DNA from 3 places in the Paenibacillus sp. MCAF9 genome. Region 2 is predicted to be linked to each of the others. Evidence: riboswitches for the same ligand, from Rfam matches in the RefSeq annotation. Region 2 holds a riboswitch; each other region holds the start of a gene.
What was found. Region 2 has a riboswitch for ZMP and ZTP ahead of AB4Z45_RS10040 (IMP cyclohydrolase). Riboswitches for the same ligand answer to the same signal wherever they lie in the genome.

Region 1 (6,040 bases), on a different contig from region 2:
GATACAATTTCTACGCCGTCCAGCGACCCGCCGAAACGTATCGCAAGACCCACACCTGCACCGAGAATAAGACCACCGAACAATACAGCGAGCAGTTTTTCTTCTGTAAATGCTTCAACGTGATGGAGCAATGATGTCGTGACCGACATGACGATAATGCCATAAAGGGTCGAGATCGCAAACGTTTTCCCAATTTGTTTGTAACCAAGAATTAGGAATGGTACGTTCACTGCGAACAAGAACACGCCGAGTGGAAGCGAGGTGAGGTGCGCCAACATAATCGATATGCCGGCAATGCCACCATCGATTACATTATTCGGAACGAGGAACAATTCGAGTGCGACGCCCATTAAAATCGAACCAATCGTAATAAAAATAAATCGCTTAAAAATTTCTAAAGATGATAACCCTTTATGCGTTTTTGCCAACTGCCCATCCTCCGTTTTCCCGATTTCATCCTATAACTTTAGCATAAAAAAGCATTTTTTTCAAAAACGCATGTACCTCGTTTAGAACATATGCTGTACTATCCTGTCCTTATTCCGTCGCAATAACCGTGCAAAACATCTATTTTCAGCTAGTGTTTACAAAAATATTATAAGCTTTTCAACAAAAGAAGAACTGCCTCAGCCAACATGCGCTTGGAAGCAGTTCCTCATAAACTTACCTTTATGCTCACAAATTAGTCTACGTAACCTGCAAGGCCTTTGTCCATCAAATAATCCATTTCTGCGTCCAAGATTGATTCCACAACCAGCTCATTGGACTTTACATCAGGACGGCTCAGTACATAATCTACGAGCTCGTCGCCGTCGATATCTACCTCGCCATTTTTATCTTCCTTCGCGCTGCCGATGAACGCTTGCTCATGCTTTAATACAAGCTTAATCAGCTTCTCATCCGCGTTTGTTTCGTTTGCTATATACTGCAAAAGTTCTTGCTCGTTCAGTTGTTCTGTCATCGTTAGTCATCTCCTAATTGTATCGCTCGTCTCATTGTACCACATTCATATAACCTTTATGAGACAGTACGTCTATACTTGTTGTAAAAATTGACTGCCATGCAGTTGATCATACAACCCTTTTTTGGCGAGAAGCTCGTCATGTGTACCGCGCTCCGCGATTTCACCATCTTTAATAAATAAAATGGTATCCGCATTTCGTATCGTGCTGAGACGATGAGCAATAACGAAGCTCGTTCTGCCGCTAAGCAGCTTCTTCATCGCTTCTTGAATTTGGAGCTCAGCCAGCGTATCTACACTGCTCGTTGCTTCATCGAGTATAAGCAGCGCAGGGTCTCCAAGAATGGCACGAGCAATCGTGATAAGCTGGCGCTGCCCGTGGCTTATGTTCCCGCCTTCCGCTGTCAATTCGGTCTCATAGCCTAGCGGCAGCTTCGTGATGAAGCTATTCGCATTCGCTTGAACAGCCGCCGCTTCCACCTCTTCATCGGTAGCATCCAGCTTGCCGTAGCGGATATTCTCACGAATCGTACCCGAGAACAAATGGGCATCCTGCAGCACGATTCCTAGCTGTTTGCGCAAGCTGTTTTTGTCTATCGTGCAAATGTCTTCGTCATCAATCAGTATTTGACCGTCCTTGATCTCATAGAATCGCCCAATCAGATTAATGATCGTAGTCTTGCCCGCTCCAGTTGGACCCACTAGCGCAACGGTTTCTCCCGGCTTCGCAATAAAGGAGATGTTATTAAGCGCTGCGGTTCCGTCGTTATATTCAAACCGCACATCGCGAAACTCTACCTTGCCGCCAATCGATTCCATCTCTTTCACGGACTCGGGTTCTTCATATTCTGATGGAATATCCATCATCTCAAATACCCGCTCCGCGCCTGCTACCCCTGACTGAATCATGTTATATTGATTGGCAACCTCATTTAGAGGGCCAGAGAATTGCTTTGAATAACCGAGAAAGCTTATGATGACGCCCACTGTTGCATGGTCATGAATTGCCAGCCAGCCGCCGACACCTGCAATGATCAAATAGCTGATATGACCAAACATGTTCATGAACGGGCCCATCGTACCTGAATAAATTTGGGCTTTTGTTCCGACTCTCTTCAGCTTGGCATTAGCGGCGCTGAACTTCTCAGCCATGCGCTCCTCTTGATGAAACAGGGCTACGACCTTGTGCCCCGATACCGTCTCCTCAATAAACCCGTTAAGCCCGCCAAGCTCCTGCTGCTGTCCTTTGAACTGACGCTGGGTTATCTTCGCAATTCGTTTGGTAACTATAACAATGAGCGGAATAACGATAAGTGCTACAAGCGTGAGCCACACGTTTAAGAAAAGCATCATCGCGAACGAGCCTATGAGCATGATGACGCTTGAGATGATCTGAATTAAGCTTTGATTCAGCGTATTCGTAACATTGTCGATGTCATTTGTCGTGCGGCTCATGAGCTCTCCGTGATTTTTACTCGCAAAAAACGGGATAGGCAGCTTTTGCAAATGATTAAATAATTCCTTGCGAAGGCTCCATACGGTCCGCTGCGACACATCAGCTAAATATAGGGCTTGAAGCCAGCTGACTAAGCTGCCAGCCGCGTATAGGCCAAACATAAGCAAACAAATAGAAAGCAGCCCATCGTATCGCTTCGCAATAATATAATCATCCAAAGCTTTGCCCAAAAAATAAGGACCAGCGAGCGTAAGCCCTGCGGCAACTATCGTTAGTGCAATAACCGCCAGCAGTCTAGCGCGGCCATGAAGCAAATAAGTTCCAATTCTTCTTAATGTCGTTAGCGTATGATTCATCTATCAAGCTCCTTGCTGGGAAAAGGCCATTTTCTGGTATAGCTTGCTTTGTTCAAGAAGCTCCTGATGCGTGCCAATGGCTGTAATTCGACCATCCTCAAGCACGATAATCCGATTTGCCTGCTGTACGGATGCAATTCGCTGGCCAATGATAAGACAAGTGCTGCTCTTCATAATCTCTTGCAATGATTTGCGTATGAGTAAATCCGTTCTCAGATCAACCGCGCTTGTACAATCATCAAGGATGACAATTTTGGGTTTCAGCAGCAGCGTCCGGGCAATGGACAAACGCTGCTTTTGACCGCCGGACAGATTGACCCCGCGCTGGCCAAGCAGCGTATCGTAGCCATTCTCCAGCTCCATAATGAAGGCATGAGCCTCAGCTGCCTTGGCTGCTGCCTCTATTTCATCCTGACTCGCATCCGGTTTGCCATAGCTGATATTGTCACGAATGGTTCCACTGAACAGATGCGCCTGCTGAAGCACCATACCGATATGGCTATGCAGCTCTGCAGAAGCAATCTCGTTAATTGGATGGGAATCAATGCGAATCATCCCCTCTGTCGCTTCATAAAACCTTGGAATGAGGCTGACCAGCGTTGATTTTCCTGAGCCGTTCACCCCTACGATCCCAATCGTCTCGCCCGGCTCTATATCCAGATCTATGTCGTGAAGTATATTTTTCTCCGAGCCTTCATAGCTGAAGCTCACATGGTCAAACGTAATTCTGCCAGCCTGTATTTTCTTGGACTGCTCGTTAGCTTTTCGTTCAGCTGTCCATTTATCTGCCGGCACCTCCAATATCTCGTTAATTCGGTCAGCAGAAGCCTTGGCCCGAGAGATTGCAATCAATTGATTTCCAAGTCCTAGAGTAGAAAAGAGAAGCTGTGTAATATAAGTTAAAAAGGCGGCGAGACTGCCCACTGACAGCGCCCCGTGCTCAGAAAGCATTCCCCCATACCATAATGCAGCTACAATGCTAAAATTAAGAATGATCGACACAAGCGGCGTATTAAGCGCAACGATCTTAGCTGCTTTTAGACTGGCATGCAGTAGATTTGAGTTTGTTTCATTAAAACGTTCTTCCTCGTAATCGGACCGTACAAATGCTTTCACAACACGGATACCGGACAAATTTTCTTGCATAACGGTATTCACTTGATCGAGCCGGTGCTGCATCATTGAAAACAAAGGAACGGTAATCCGAGTTGTAATGATGAGGAAGAGAGCTAATAAGGGTATCATTGCGAGCAAAATAATAGATAGGCGCGGGCTTATTACAAAAGCCATGACCAGACTGCCGATAATAATGAATGAACTTCGTGCAAATACGCGAAGCAGCAGCAATACTAAGTTCTGAATTTGTGTGACATCGCCCGTCAGTCTCGTCACGATCGAGCCTGAACCAAAACGGTCAAGCGATCGAAGCGACAGCGACTGGATTTTTTGAAACAGCTCCTGCCTCAGATCAGCCCCAAAGTTTTGCGACGCTATCGTCGAGAACACCGTACAGCCGACACCTGCTATTAGTCCGATTAATGCGGCGATCAGCATTTTGGGAGCGGTGCTCGCGATTGCTGTGAGATCACCTGCTATAATGCCCTCATTCACAATGCTCGCCATGAACCGCGGCTGCAGCAAATCCATGAACACCTCTAGCAGCATAAACAACGGTGCCAGCACAGCGCTCAGCCAATATTTCCTCAAAAATCTAGTGAGCTTTAACAACTTACCACCTCAATCTCCCATCATTTTGCGCAAACTGCAAATAAAGAGGGCAGCGCGACCCGCTCCCTCTTGGTATAGTAATTATAGCACCCATTCTCTTGTTTCTACACCTAAATAATCATAAAATAACGTTGATGGCTCGCTTTTGAACTTTCCACCTGTTAAAATCAAAATACCAATAAAAAGCTGTGCGTAACTGGCGGAACATGGATAGCCATGAGGAAGCGCACAGATCATTAGCCGTACGCCTGGGCAAAGGTAAGGGGACATACCCCTTGCCTTTTTATGTTTTTTTAACATCTATTTATAAGGGGCTGAGGTAGAAGATGACGGAGAAACTGATTTTGGATGGAGCCATTGTGGCCGATGCGATTAAAGAGCAATTGAAAGAAAGAGTTGAGACTCTAAGCAAGCGGGGAATCATTCCATGCTTAGCGACGATACTGGTGGGCGATGACCCTGCGTCTGAAACCTACGTTCGAATGAAGGGCAATGCATGCAAGAGGCTTGGCATTGATTCCAAACGTATTCATTTGAACAAAAACATTTCAACGGATGATTTGATTGACGTTATTTTGCAGCTTAATGAAGACCCGCTTATTCACGGCATCCTCTTGCAGCACCCCGTACCGCATCAAATTGATGAGCGTGCTGCCTTTGAAGCGATTAGTATCCATAAGGATGTTGATGGTGTAACCGCGCTAGGTTTTGCTCAAAATGCATTTGGTTATGCCCAGTATCCGTCATGTACCCCTGCTGCTATTATGGCTATTCTTGATTACTATAACATCAAGGTTGAAGGCAAACATGCCGTCGTCGTTGGACGAAGCCCGATTCTCGGCAAACCCGTTTCTCAGATGCTGCTGAACCGCAATGCAACCGTAACAACCTGTCATTCCAAAACGGAAAATGTAGCGGAGCTATTGCGTCTTGCCGATATCGTCGTTGCTGCAGTCGGCAAACCAAGCTTTATTCAAGGCGAATGGATTCGCGATGGCGCTGTAGTGCTAGATGCAGGGTACAATAAAGGGAATATTGGGGACGTTGATTACGAGGCGTGCCTAGCAAAAGCAAGTGCGATCACCCCTGTGCCTGCAGGCGTAGGTCCTGTTACGATCGCCACGCTTCTGAAGCATACGGTTGACTCCGCTGAGCGATTTGCACTTCATTAAGAGAGATAGGAAGAAAAACGAGAGGATCTTATTTGCTGCCTTGCAGCTAAGATCCCCTCGTTCGTTCTATAGGACGTCTACACATCCCGTTCTAATAGATACCTCGCTGTAAACTGATCGGTAATGAGTACATTCGTGTAGCCGCCGCGCAGCGCGCCATAAATGCCATCTACCTTCTTCGCTCCGCCTGCCACAAGTATCGACTGGTCCTTGCGCTTCAGTTCATCGAGACTGATTCCAATCGTGCGCTGGTTCATGAGTGTTGAACAAATATTGCCTGTTATATCGATATAGCGTGAGCATATATCCCCAGCTGCCTTCTCGCGAATAATTTCCAGATCGGAATCTGTGAAATAATTGGCTCTAA
Region 2 (6,040 bases):
CAGGACGCACGGGCCGTATGGGACGTCCTGGTACAGTCGTTTCCATTGTTACGCCGCAGGAGCTGTTTATTATGGAGAAATTCCGCAAGCAGCTGGGCATCGAATTGACAGAACGGACAATGTTCAGAGGAAAGCTTCTTAGCGAGGAAGAGCTGCGAGAAGCAACAAAACCGTTTGCGGCTCGTCATGAAGCAAAGCTTGCAGATCGCTCAGAAGCGTTGCAAACGAAGCGAGCTGCAGAGAATAAAAGTGCAGCTGCTGCTCCGAAACAAACGAAGCTTGTAGAGACGAAAGCAGTAACTGCTCCGCCGAAACCAAAGCCAGCAGCGAAGCCTGCTCCTAAGAAAGTGGAGCGAAAGCGCGAAGGTAAAAACAAAGGTGCTCCTAAGTGGCTGAAAGCTAAACGCGAGGCCGATAAGGAACAATCATAAAAATTTATTTTGAAAGCCACCCTCTTAAATCGATCTGCCTCTCCCGAAACGTATGGGCGAAGGTAAAAAATGCGGCAAAACCCGCAATCGAAAAAGGAGTGTGGCTTTCTTGATGAAACAAACAATGTGGAAAAAGACAGCAATTTCTTCGCTTGCGCTGCTGATGCTTGCGGGCGGTGCGACGTCAGCTTTTGCAGATGGCGGTAAAGGCAAAGGGCATGATGGCGATCGTAATGATGATAAAGGCCGTCATGAGGACAAGGATGACAAGTATGACAAGGACGATAAACATAAAGTAACATGGCAATTCCAAGATGAGGACGATCTGAAGTGGGCTATGGAATACATTATGCGGTTAGCGTCAAAGGGCGTATTTACTGGCTACGAGGATGGTACATTTAAGCCTAATCAGAAAATCAACCGTATTGAAACGTTGACTGCTGCTGTCAGATTGATGGGTCTTCGCTCACAAGCGGAATCAGCAGATAAAATGAAAACGGATTTGCAATTTAATGACGGGGATAAAATCGCAAAAAAATACCCTTGGGCTGTTGGTTACGTTGCAGTAGCGCTGGAGAACGATCTATTCTCTGAGACTGAATCGGAAGTGAAACCGGAAGCAAACGCGACAAGGCTATGGTCTACGATTCTTCTCGTAAAAGCGCTTAAACTGGAAGACGAAGCGAAGGCGCTCAATAATACGAAGCTTGACTTTAAGGATGCAAAAGAGATCCCTGCTGGATCAGTAGGTTATGTAGCTCTTGCTTTGAAGAAAGGCATTATTACCGGCTACAATGATAAGAATGGAAAAACGTTCCGTCCTAATCAACCAGTAACCCGTGCAGAGCTGGCAGCGCTTCTCGATCGTACAGATACGGAAATGCCTAATCATGATGCACAAGCCATTATAGGCAAGCTAAAAGCAGCTCCTGCTGATGGCAAGCTGACGGTTGTTAAAGGAGATAACACGGAGGTTTCACTAGCATTAGATTCGAATGTGTTTATTTTCAGAGATGATAAAAAATCGCCAGTGAGCTCACTCCGAGCAGGTGATGAGGTACTCGTTCGTACGTATCTCAATCGTATCGTATTTATTGAAGTAACGAAGTCGGCTCCTGTTAGTACAGCTTTCTCGGAGAACGGAATTATTAATACATTAACGTTCAACAATCAGGCGAAATTGACGACGGTTTCTCTCATTACTCGATATGAAAACTCACAGGCAGTTGTCACAACATTCAGCATTGATCCAAGTGTAGTCATCACAGGTGACTCCTCGCAGCTGAAGGTTGGTCAATATGTACAAGTAAAAGGCGACAATGGCACAGTTAAATCAATTGAAGTGAAATAAGGTTTAAATAAGAGAAGGGCTGTCCTGAAAGTAGATTTTTCTACTTTTGGAACAGCCCTTTTTCCATTGCTCAACAATCAATATAATAGCTTACGAATCCAGCAGCGCTTAGTTTTCTGCATAATAAGCACGAAACAGTTCGTTAGAAATAGAGCTTGATTTCAATTGCGATATCGAACTATAATAAATGTAAATTTCAGGTAGGTGCAACTGGCGTAAACGTGGATGACCACGAGGGAGCACCTATTTCATATGTCGTGCGCCTGGGCAAAGTATTTGATCGATGATCAAATGCTTTTTTTATTTTCAGATAAAATAAAAAGGTTGAGGTGAGTATGTTGCAGTCCTATGAAGATCAGTTATTTAATAATCCGTATCCTGGTAGAACAATAATCGTGGGGATGAGCCCGTCAGGAAAACATTTTGTTCAAGTGTATTGGATAATGGGCAGAAGCGCGAACAGTCGCAACCGAATCTTTGAGCGCAATGAGCAGTTTGTAAGAAACATAGCATATGATGCGGCAAAAATGGAAGACCCTTCATTGATTATTTATGATCCGATAAAGAGTATGAATGGGATGCATATCATTTCCAATGGAGATCAGACTGAAACCATCTATGAAGCTTATGGCAAAAGTGCAACGTTTGAAGATGCATTAAAAAGCAGAAAGTTTGAACCGGATGCTCCCCATTATACACCGCGTATTTCCGGTATTATTGATACTGAATCAGCTTTGTACAGCTTGTCCATTTTGAAAACAAGGCAAAACGATCCGTCATTTTGCATCCGTCATTTCTTTCATTACGACTCTTTTACAAAAGGGATAGGTCATTGCATTCACACTTATAAAGGTGAAGAAAATGGTATTTTGAGATCTTTTGAAGGTGAACCGCTGGAGGTTCCTTTATTTGATTCAATGGATGAAACGGCTCAATTTTACTGGAGCAGCATAAACGCAGATCATAAAATTTCATTGCTTGTGAAGTTTATTCATACCGATGATCGTAAGGTGGAATTTAAAATAATAAATAAAAATCAGACGTTTTAGTGTCTCTATAATTAATTCCGACAAAAACGATGGGAAAAATTTAAATAATCGTTGACAGGGTCGTTTTTGAGGAATAATATAGGAATATATTCAAAGTGAGTTGAAAAACCATTTTGTAGGATGACAAAAGAAGATAATCTACTGGACCACCAGAGATTCAATAGGAGCGCAGTTCTGCGCCTTGTTGGGTCTCCTTTTTTTATCCAAAAAAACAAAAAAGCTCAAAGAGCGAAGCGAAAGGGATGTTTACAATCATGAAAAAACTAACACTAACATTAATTTCTGCAACAGTAGCCTTCTCAGCTCTAACCTATGTTGTCGTATCTGCCAAACAGGCGCAAGGTGCGCCTGCGGTGAAGGACAACGCTGCAATTGTTACCGAAGCAAAAGAAGAGAATCAATCCAAAATCATTACCGTTTCTGACACAGAGAAAAAATCAGAAGTAAACACAGCTGCAGCAGAAGGCGAAAAACAACCGCAAGCAAAAACGGCGGACACGATAGAGGCTAATAAACCTGAAGCAGAAAAAGAAGATGCGAAACAAGAAGATAAATCCAAAGTTACTCTTGCTGTAGATAAGAAGGAAGAGGCGCCTGCAGCTAAAGCGGCAGCAGCAAAGGAAGAGCCTGCGGCTAAAGCAAATACATCGGTTGAAAAAACAGCGACTCAGCCGAAAGAGACTGCCCAGCCTAAAGCAGCAACGACGGTGAAAGAAGAAAGCCAGCCTAAAGCTGCAGCCGTTGTAAAAGAAGAGCCAAAAGCAGCAGCACCTGCTGCGAAAGAAGAAACACAATCGAAACCAGCAGAGCCAGCTGCAAAAGAAGAAAAGAAGCCATCTAAATCGGTCTCATTTGTGAAAAAAGATACGGTACAGCCGAAAGCACCATCATCCTCAGAGGCTCCTTCTTCTTCCTCTTCATCATCATCTTCGTCTTCCGAAGGTCAACAGCCAGCACCATCGACGACGGAAGAAGAAATCTGCTAGAAACAAGAAATACGTATTCATGAATTATGAAATGGGGGTGGCCATAAGAGGCAGATCAGCCTCTTATGACCGGCTCCCTGCACGAGATCTTGAAGCGACTAGTGGAGAATACATATTTCACACTTGGCACATCGACAAAATTTGATGAAAACGAGGAATGAACATGAAATTACAATTTAATACATCCAAAAGATGGTTAGCTCTTATATTGGCTGCATTATTAATTTTGCCAGCTGCCAATATCGTTAATGCCAATCCAGCTTCGGAAACTCTAGTAAATAGCGGCGCCAGCCATTATAACTATTTTAATAATGTGTATGATCATTTGGATGATGAGAACCATATTCTTCAAACGGTAACGTATGAAGATATTATTAATCTCTTTGACAGCGAAGGCACATATGTTGTGTTGTTTGGCGGAGCTTGGAGCGATAAAACACAAGCGAATATTGGCTTTATTAATCAGGTGGCAAAGCAATATGGTGTAAAAACCATCTATAACTTTGATACAAGGTTAGATGGCAAATCACTAGAGATTGCTGAAACGCAAACGAAAGAAATCAAAGTTGGCAACAACACTTTTGATTTTGCAGAAGCGTATGTCGAGCTGGTCAGAAAATATTTAACGAACCTCGATGAAGTACTTCCAGCAGGAGATATCGTTAGCTATACGAAAAAAGACAGCAAGGGCGCAGTAATTTCAGAAGGCTCAGCGAAAAAAATTGAAGCACCATTCCTGTTTGTGTATAACAAAAAGAAAATTGTTTCCTCTTTGGCTTCAACAAATGTGTGGAGCGATTACTTAACTAATGGCGTTTTGGACGCGAGCAAAGTAGATGCTTACAAAGCAAAAGTGAGTCAAGTATTTGAAGGAATCACTTCATTTGATACGATTAACCGTTCGAATTCCATCAAAGCAGCTTTCAATAGAAACGGATCAATCATTAACAAAAAAGAAACGGTTATTTTTGACGAATCGGACGGAGAGCTCGTATTTGAACATGTAACCTATCACCAATTGACGAAGATTCTCGAGAGCGAAGGGAATTATACGATCTTGTTCGGCGGCTCTTGGTGCCCGAATACACAAGCAGCCATTAAGTTTGTTAACGAATATGCGAAAAAAAATAACATTGATAAAGTTTATTTTTGGGACACCAAGCTGGATTCGGGAATTTCGATCCTGGATCTTTATAAAGACCCGAACGCTGACCCCCATAACGGAACATTCTTTCAAACAAGAGATACGAATCATCCTTACGCCAATCTGTATGTAGATTTGATTAACAAATATTTGCCTGATATTAAAACACAATACGTAAAAACAAAAGACAATGTAAAGTATACGAATGAGAACGGCGTTGAAGTAATCGCAAGCAAAGCGCAAGTTCCATACCTCTTTCAATATAACAAAGACAACAAGGATGTTGATGGCAACAGAGCTCCAATTCTTGGGCATATTGAATTGATGTATTCTTGGACCAATATTCAACCTGATTATGTAAGCAGCGGCGGACTTGGTGTGAATTACAAAAATTATACAAATGCTTTGAACAGCCTATTTGCAAGAGTTGAGGCCAAACCTACAGGGCTGACAGCGGTTAAACCAACCTCATCCGATGAAAATGATGGTCAAATTACAGGAACGAAAGGCAAAGCGCTTGAATACAAGCTTGAAAATGAAACGGATTACAAGGCTGTAACTGGTGATGCAATAACTAACTTAGTGCCAGGTACTTACAATGTTAGATATGCATCCAAGCTTGGATACAATGGTCCTCATACAGCAGGAATTCCCGCAGCTGTTTCGTACAAAGCGGGCGAAGCTGTAAACGTAGTGGTGCCATCCTTTATTCAAGACCAAGCTGCACCAACAGGGCTGGCAGGTGTTGCACCAACGACATCAGCTAACAATGACGGTAAAATTACTGGAACGACGACAGCGCTTGAATACAAGCTGTCTAATTCGTTATCCGATTATATTCGTGCAACAGAACCGTCTGTTACAGATCTTGTTTACGGTACTTATGATGTTCGTTACGCGGCAAAAGAAGGATATCGCCCAAGCCCTAAAGTAGAGGTTGTTATTCCGGCTTACGGCGAGGAAGCGCAAGAAGCGCCGACTGGCTTAACAGGCGTATCACCGACAACGATTGCTAATAACGATGGACAAATTACAGGAACGACTGCAGCTCTAGAATACAGATTAGATGGAACGGATGT
Region 3 (6,040 bases), on a different contig from region 2:
CCATGCGTTGGTTGATAGTGCCTCGGTAGATGAACCGGAGTCGGCTCCGCGATCGCCAGGCATGAAATATACTCATTATGCGCCACAAGGGGAGCTTGAGCTTGTGCAAGGCCAATTTGAAGCTGTGTCAGCGTACATTCGAGATCAAGTAGAAGCTGCAAAGAAGCGCGGCGAGGTAACTGGCGTACTTGCTTTCGAAGAGAGATTGAATCGCTACGATGCAGATCATGTTTTCTCATTAGGCAGCGAGGCGGAGCTTGGCACAGCAGCGCACCAGCTTTATGCGGCATTGCGAGATTTTGACGGGGCAGGCGCTCAGCGTATTTGGGCAGAGGGCTGCACGGAGCATGGGATCGGCGCAGCGCTTATGAATCGGTTAGCCAAAGCGGCTGGAAACCGAATTATTCGTGTATAGAAAGCACTGTAAGGGGAACGATCATTTTTGAAACAAAATTAGCTTGAAACCGCACTAGTATGTTTGTCCTCATGTCCGCATATGTTTGGTAAAGACTACAAGCGGACATGGGGGAGATAGGCTGTGATTGAAGCACAATTACAAGCTGGACAGTTTTTGACGCTGCTTTTTATTGCGGTGGCACTCAGTCTAGACGCATTTTCTCTGGGACTCGGAATAGGGCTCAAAGGCATAAGGCTGCGAGATGTTTTGAAGCTTGGCATTGTAACTGCATTGTTTCATATGATCATGCCGCTGGCAGGTATTTTTACAGGTCAATACGTCGGCTCCTTGCTTGGAGATGTAGCCACGACTGCGGCAGGCATTTTGCTAGTGCTGCTCGGCGGACATATGATTTATAGCTCGCTGCGCGGCGAGGCGGTTCAATCTTTTGACCATAAATCTTTTTGGGGCTTGCTCGTGCTTTCGCTTAGCGTCAGTATCGACTCGTTCTCAGTAGGCATTACGCTTGGGATGTTCGCTGCAAACATGTTGATGACGGTTTTACTTATCGGTCTGCTCGGCGGGCTGATGTCGATATGTGGTTTAATGCTGGGGCGTAAAGTCAGCGGTCAGCTTGGCGAATATGGCGAGGCCATAGGCGGAGGAATTTTGTTCGTGTTCGGCATCTTGTTTATCTTTTAGAATACAAGTAAGAAAGCGGAACAAAATTTCAGTCTTATTTTAAATTTCAAGCCAAAGCTGCTTTAGCATCTAAGGAATGCTGCAGGTGTTTTCGCTTAATCGTTGAACAGCTTGGAATAACGTGCAAAAAGGAGTTGGCAGTGTGAAACGTATTTTATTTGTATGTACAGGCAATACATGCCGCTCACCGATGGCAGAGGCTATGCTTCGCCGAATGGCTGCATTGAGAGGGATCACCGTAGCCGTTCGCTCCGCAGGCATATCTACTATTGATGGACTGCCCGTGTCAGCTCATGCTGTGGAGACCCTTAGGCAGCGGGACATCGAGCATAAGAGCACGTCGCTGGCGCTGACGAGCGAAGCGGTTGGTTGGGCTGATATTATTTTGACAATGACGGTTAATCATAAGCGCGGTTTGCTGCAATGGCATCCCGAAGCGGTCGACAAAATCTATACGTTAAAGGAATATGCAAATCAAGACGCACAAGTGCTCGCCGATATTGAGGAGCTGGAGCAGCTTTATACAGAGCTTCATATGAAGCAGGCGCTTGGCCAACAGCTGACGACTGGCGAGAGAAGACGATTGCTTGAGCTGGAGCGTCGCATACCGAGCTTTGACATCGTTGATCCTTTCGGAGGCTCGCTTGCTATATACAGCAGCAGTGCTAACGAAATAGAGGACGCGCTCGTCAAGCTGCTGGACAAGCTGGCCAAAAGATAAGTGTTCAGGGTTGCGGAAGTCATTTTTGTTCCCGTTCGATTGATTTTTGCAGCTGTATAAGATATAATAAAATGACAATATACGGTTTCCGATGTAACTGGCGACGGAAGTGGGTAACCACGGTGGAGCATCGGAATATACGGCCGGTCGCCTGGGCAAAGAGCAGCATGCTAATAAGCATGTCATGCTCTTTTTTCGTCTTTTTGGGCAAAAATAGGTATACTAGCACTGTGATGTTTCATTTCTAAGGAGGTCTTTTGCGTTGAAAATTGCTATTGGTGCTGACCATGCAGGTTATCGTTTGAAGGACGAAGTTGTACCGTTTCTTCGATCGCTTGGTCATGAAATTGAAGATCTTGGCTGCAACTGTGACCAATCCGTCGATTATCCGGACTATGCATTGCCCGTATGCGACCTTGTTACGAGCGGCAAAGCAGAGCGCGGTATACTCATTTGTGGAACAGGTATCGGCATGTCGATTGCGGCTAATAAAGTACGCGGCATCCGCTGTGCGCTTGTGAATGATATGTTCTCAGCCAAAGCCACTCGGGAGCATAATGATACTAATGTTTTGGCGCTTGGGGAACGAGTAATCGGTCCTGGAGTGGCACTCGAAATTATTCGCATATGGCTTGAAACGCCGTTCTCAAATGGAGAACGCCATGTCGGTCGTGTTAGTAAAGTGAAACAAATTGAAGAACAGTACATCAGCCAGTCCTAATTAGGGGGCATTCGCAATGAACGTAGACGAAAACGTACAGCTTGGAAGCATTGCAGAACAGGTTGAGCAAATTGTTCGGGAACTGGCAGCGGCAGGCAAGCTTGGCATGAGTCAGCTGCTAGTAATCGGTGTAAGTACTAGTGAGGTGCTTGGTCATCGCATCGGGACTTCGGGCACCATTGAAACGGCTGCACAAATTTACGCAGGCGTTGAAGCGGTTCGCAGCGAAGTTGGCTTTATTCCCGTTTATCAATGCTGTGAGCATCTGAATCGCGCGCTTGTCATTGATCAAGCTTCTGCAGAACGATTGGGGCTTGATATTGTAGGTGCAGTGCCAGTGCCTAAAGCGGGCGGCTCCATGGCAGCTTATGCCTATCGTCAGCTGAAGGAACCTTGTTTGGTGGAAACGGTGCAGGCGCATGCGGGCATCGATATTGGTGATACGTTTATCGGTATGCATTTGAAGCGGGTGGCTGTTCCCGTTCGTCCGACGATTCGTGAAATTGGAGGAGCGCATGTCACGATGGCTATCACAAGGCCAAAGTTAATAGGCGGCTCCCGAGCGGTATACGAGCTTAGCGAGAATCTAACGGCAGAGCAATCTGCTGGAACTTGCGAATAGTTGATTTATAGCGATAATTTTTTGATTTTCAGCGTCTAAAGGACACCGAAGACGTTTTTGCTTGATAAAGGGTATCTAATTTGAGGAGGAATTTAATCATGGAAAATTTGCGCAAACAAGACCCAGAAGTATTGAAAGCTCTAGGACTAGAACTTACTCGTCAACGTGACAATATCGAGCTTATCGCATCCGAGAACATCGTTAGCGAAGCGGTTTTGGAAGCTATGGGAAGCGTTTTGACGAACAAATATGCAGAAGGTTACCCAAGCAAACGTTTCTATGGCGGTTGTGAGCATGTTGACATCGTTGAGGATATTGCCCGCAACCGTGCGAAAGAGCTTTTTGGCGCTGAGCATGCGAACGTGCAACCACACTCCGGCGCACAAGCGAACATGGCTGTTTACCTTGCAGCTTTGCAGCCTGGCGACACTGTGCTTGGTATGAATCTAGCACATGGCGGACATTTGACACACGGCAGCCCTGTTAATGCATCTGGATTGCTTTATAACTTTGTTGCATATGGTGTACAAGAAGATTCCTTCACTATTGATTATGAAGAAGTTCGCAAGCTTGCTTTCAAGCACCGTCCTCGTTTGATCGTTGCAGGCGCTAGTGCATATCCGCGCACAATCGATTTCGAGAAGCTTGGCAAAATTGCTAATGATGTAGGCGCATTGTTTATGGTTGATATGGCTCACATCGCTGGTTTGGTTGCTGCAGGCCTTCACCCGAGCCCGGTGCCTCATGCGCATTTTGTAACAACTACAACCCACAAAACCCTTCGCGGACCTCGCGGCGGTATGATCCTTTGTCGTCAACCTTGGGCTGCTGCGATTGATAAAGCAGTTTTCCCAGGCTCGCAAGGCGGTCCTTTGATGCACATTATCGCTGCTAAAGCAGTAGCTTTCGGCGAGGCGCTTCAACCTGAATTCAAGCAATACGCAACCCAAGTTGTTAAGAACGCTAAAGTTCTTTCGGAAGAGCTTGTTGCAAAAGGCTTTAATATCGTATCTGGCGGAACAGACAATCACTTGATGCTGCTCGACACACGCAATCTGAACATTACAGGAAAAGTAGCAGAACATGTGCTTGATGAAGTAGGCATTACGGTTAACAAAAATGCCATTCCGTTTGATCCAACAAGCCCGTTTGTAACATCCGGTATTCGTATTGGTACACCTGCAGCGACAGCTCGCGGCATGGAAGAGAACGCAATGAAGGTTATTGCTGAGGTTATTGCACTTGTGCTTAACAGCCCTCAAGATCAAGAGGTGCTCTCCAAAGCGCGCGGCATGGTTCGTGATCTTACTGCACAATTCCCGCTTTACCCTGGCATGACTTACTAATCATAAATATATTATTAATTAAAAAAAGACCTATTTGTGCATATGCATGAATAGGTCTTTTTTTGATTATATGCCGTGCATAAATAATATATCTAAAAAAATAATACAATTAGAAGCTGCGTGGAATAAATGAGCAAACGTCAATGTTGAAATGAAAAAACGTTCATTTTGCACAAGCGAAAAATAATAATTAAATATAATGGTCGTTATTATTTATGTTATAGTATAAACACCGAAAAAATACGTTATATATTTGTGGAATATATATGTAATTTAAAACAATATGGAAATATAAAGGATTTTCAATTTAATCTGTATTTTTAAGTATTAGTGCTATTTTTGTAAATAAATGACTGTAAAAATATTAAACTGAAATATTATTAAAATAATTAACTGAATAAACGCTGTACAGCATTAACGCAACAGAATAATTAATTGAATAAACGCGTTAATGTGTTAAAGAACAGTGTATAAAAGTAATTATAAACAAAAATTTACAGCTTACATATTCTTGATAAATAATTAACATGGTTGTATAGTGAAATTTATTATTATATTTAAACTCATTGTTTAAGTGGGGAAAATGTTTAGCATTGCTCAAAAGGATACGTATATTTGCATTGGACAAGCTAGAAGAAGATGCAAACGTTTGTGTACAAAGCGAGTAAGTTGGACGATTTTGCCATGTTGAACTGAGCAGAAAAAAAACGGGAGGATTACAATGAGAACAAGAAAGTCTGCTTTATCATTTATTGCTGCTTTACTCATTCTTGCTATTGTCGCTGTTGGTTGTACGCCTAAAGAAGAAACAGGCAACAACGGTGCTACGAACGGCGCAACAAACGGCGCTACAAATGGAGGAGCATCCGAAGCGAAAGTTTTCAGAATGAACATTCACTCTGAGCCTTCGACACTTGACCCGGCACTTATGGAAGACAACGTATCAGGTACACTTGCAACTGGTATCTACGAGGGTCTAACTCGTAAAAACGAGAATGGTGAATCCATTCCTGCAACTGCTGAAAGCTGGGTAAAATCAGAAGACGGCAAAACCTACACATTTAAAATCCGCAAAGACGCAAAATGGAGTAACGGCGACCCTGTTACTGCAAATGACTTCGAATTCTCTTGGAAACGCGCACTTGATCCAGCTGTAGGTTCAACTTACGCGTACCAATTCTACTACATCGTTGGCGCACAAGATTATAACGAAGGCAAAACGACAAACACGGATGCTGTGGGTATCAAAGCTCTTGATGCTCAAACGCTTGAAGTTAAGCTCGTTTCACCTACACCATACTTCTTGAGCCTTACATCATTCTATGTTTACAACCCTGTTCATCCTTCTGTGAAGGACAACGAGGCTTGGGCAGCTGATGCTAAAACAATCATCGGTAACGGTCCTTTTAAAATGAGCGAATGGCAGCACAATACTTCCATTAAGCTTGTTCCTAACGAAAACTACTACGATAAAGCACAAGTGAAATTTGCAGGCGTTGACTTCACAATGATCGCTGAATCTGCAACTGAA

Region 1: linked by a shared signal. The riboswitch ahead of AB4Z45_RS29315 (bifunctional 5,10-methylenetetrahydrofolate dehydrogenase/5,10-methenyltetrahydrofolate cyclohydrolase) and the one ahead of AB4Z45_RS10040 (IMP cyclohydrolase) in region 2 are both predicted to bind ZMP and ZTP.
Region 3: linked by a shared signal. The riboswitch ahead of rpiB (ribose 5-phosphate isomerase B) and the one ahead of AB4Z45_RS10040 (IMP cyclohydrolase) in region 2 are both predicted to bind ZMP and ZTP.

What each region holds. Positions count from the first base shown of each region.
Region 1 covers NZ_JBFREL010000036.1:22,069-28,108, reverse strand. Annotated here, with positions in the region: gene AB4Z45_RS29335 (YitT family protein) at 1-428, opposite strand, end outside; gene AB4Z45_RS29330 (hypothetical protein) at 683-961, opposite strand; gene AB4Z45_RS29325 (ABC transporter ATP-binding protein) at 1,034-2,773, opposite strand; gene AB4Z45_RS29320 (ABC transporter ATP-binding protein) at 2,777-4,501, opposite strand; ZMP/ZTP riboswitch at 4,684-4,762, shown strand; gene AB4Z45_RS29315 (bifunctional 5,10-methylenetetrahydrofolate dehydrogenase/5,10-methenyltetrahydrofolate cyclohydrolase) at 4,828-5,673, shown strand; gene AB4Z45_RS29310 (sugar-binding transcriptional regulator) at 5,751-6,040, opposite strand, start outside.
Region 2 covers NZ_JBFREL010000004.1:451,415-457,454, forward strand. Annotated here, with positions in the region: gene AB4Z45_RS10030 (DEAD/DEAH box helicase) at 1-431, shown strand, start outside; gene AB4Z45_RS10035 (S-layer homology domain-containing protein) at 544-1,782, shown strand; ZMP/ZTP riboswitch at 1,979-2,058, shown strand; gene AB4Z45_RS10040 (IMP cyclohydrolase) at 2,118-2,831, shown strand; gene AB4Z45_RS10045 (hypothetical protein) at 3,086-3,817, shown strand; gene AB4Z45_RS10050 (S-layer homology domain-containing protein) at 3,981-6,040, shown strand, end outside.
Region 3 covers NZ_JBFREL010000007.1:190,487-196,526, forward strand. Annotated here, with positions in the region: gene AB4Z45_RS14950 (L-threonylcarbamoyladenylate synthase) at 1-415, shown strand, start outside; gene AB4Z45_RS14955 (manganese efflux pump MntP) at 539-1,099, shown strand; gene AB4Z45_RS14960 (low molecular weight protein arginine phosphatase) at 1,242-1,820, shown strand; ZMP/ZTP riboswitch at 1,904-1,984, shown strand; gene rpiB (ribose 5-phosphate isomerase B) at 2,083-2,541, shown strand; gene AB4Z45_RS14970 (TIGR01440 family protein) at 2,558-3,163, shown strand; gene glyA (serine hydroxymethyltransferase) at 3,262-4,509, shown strand; gene AB4Z45_RS14980 (peptide ABC transporter substrate-binding protein) at 5,231-6,040, shown strand, end outside.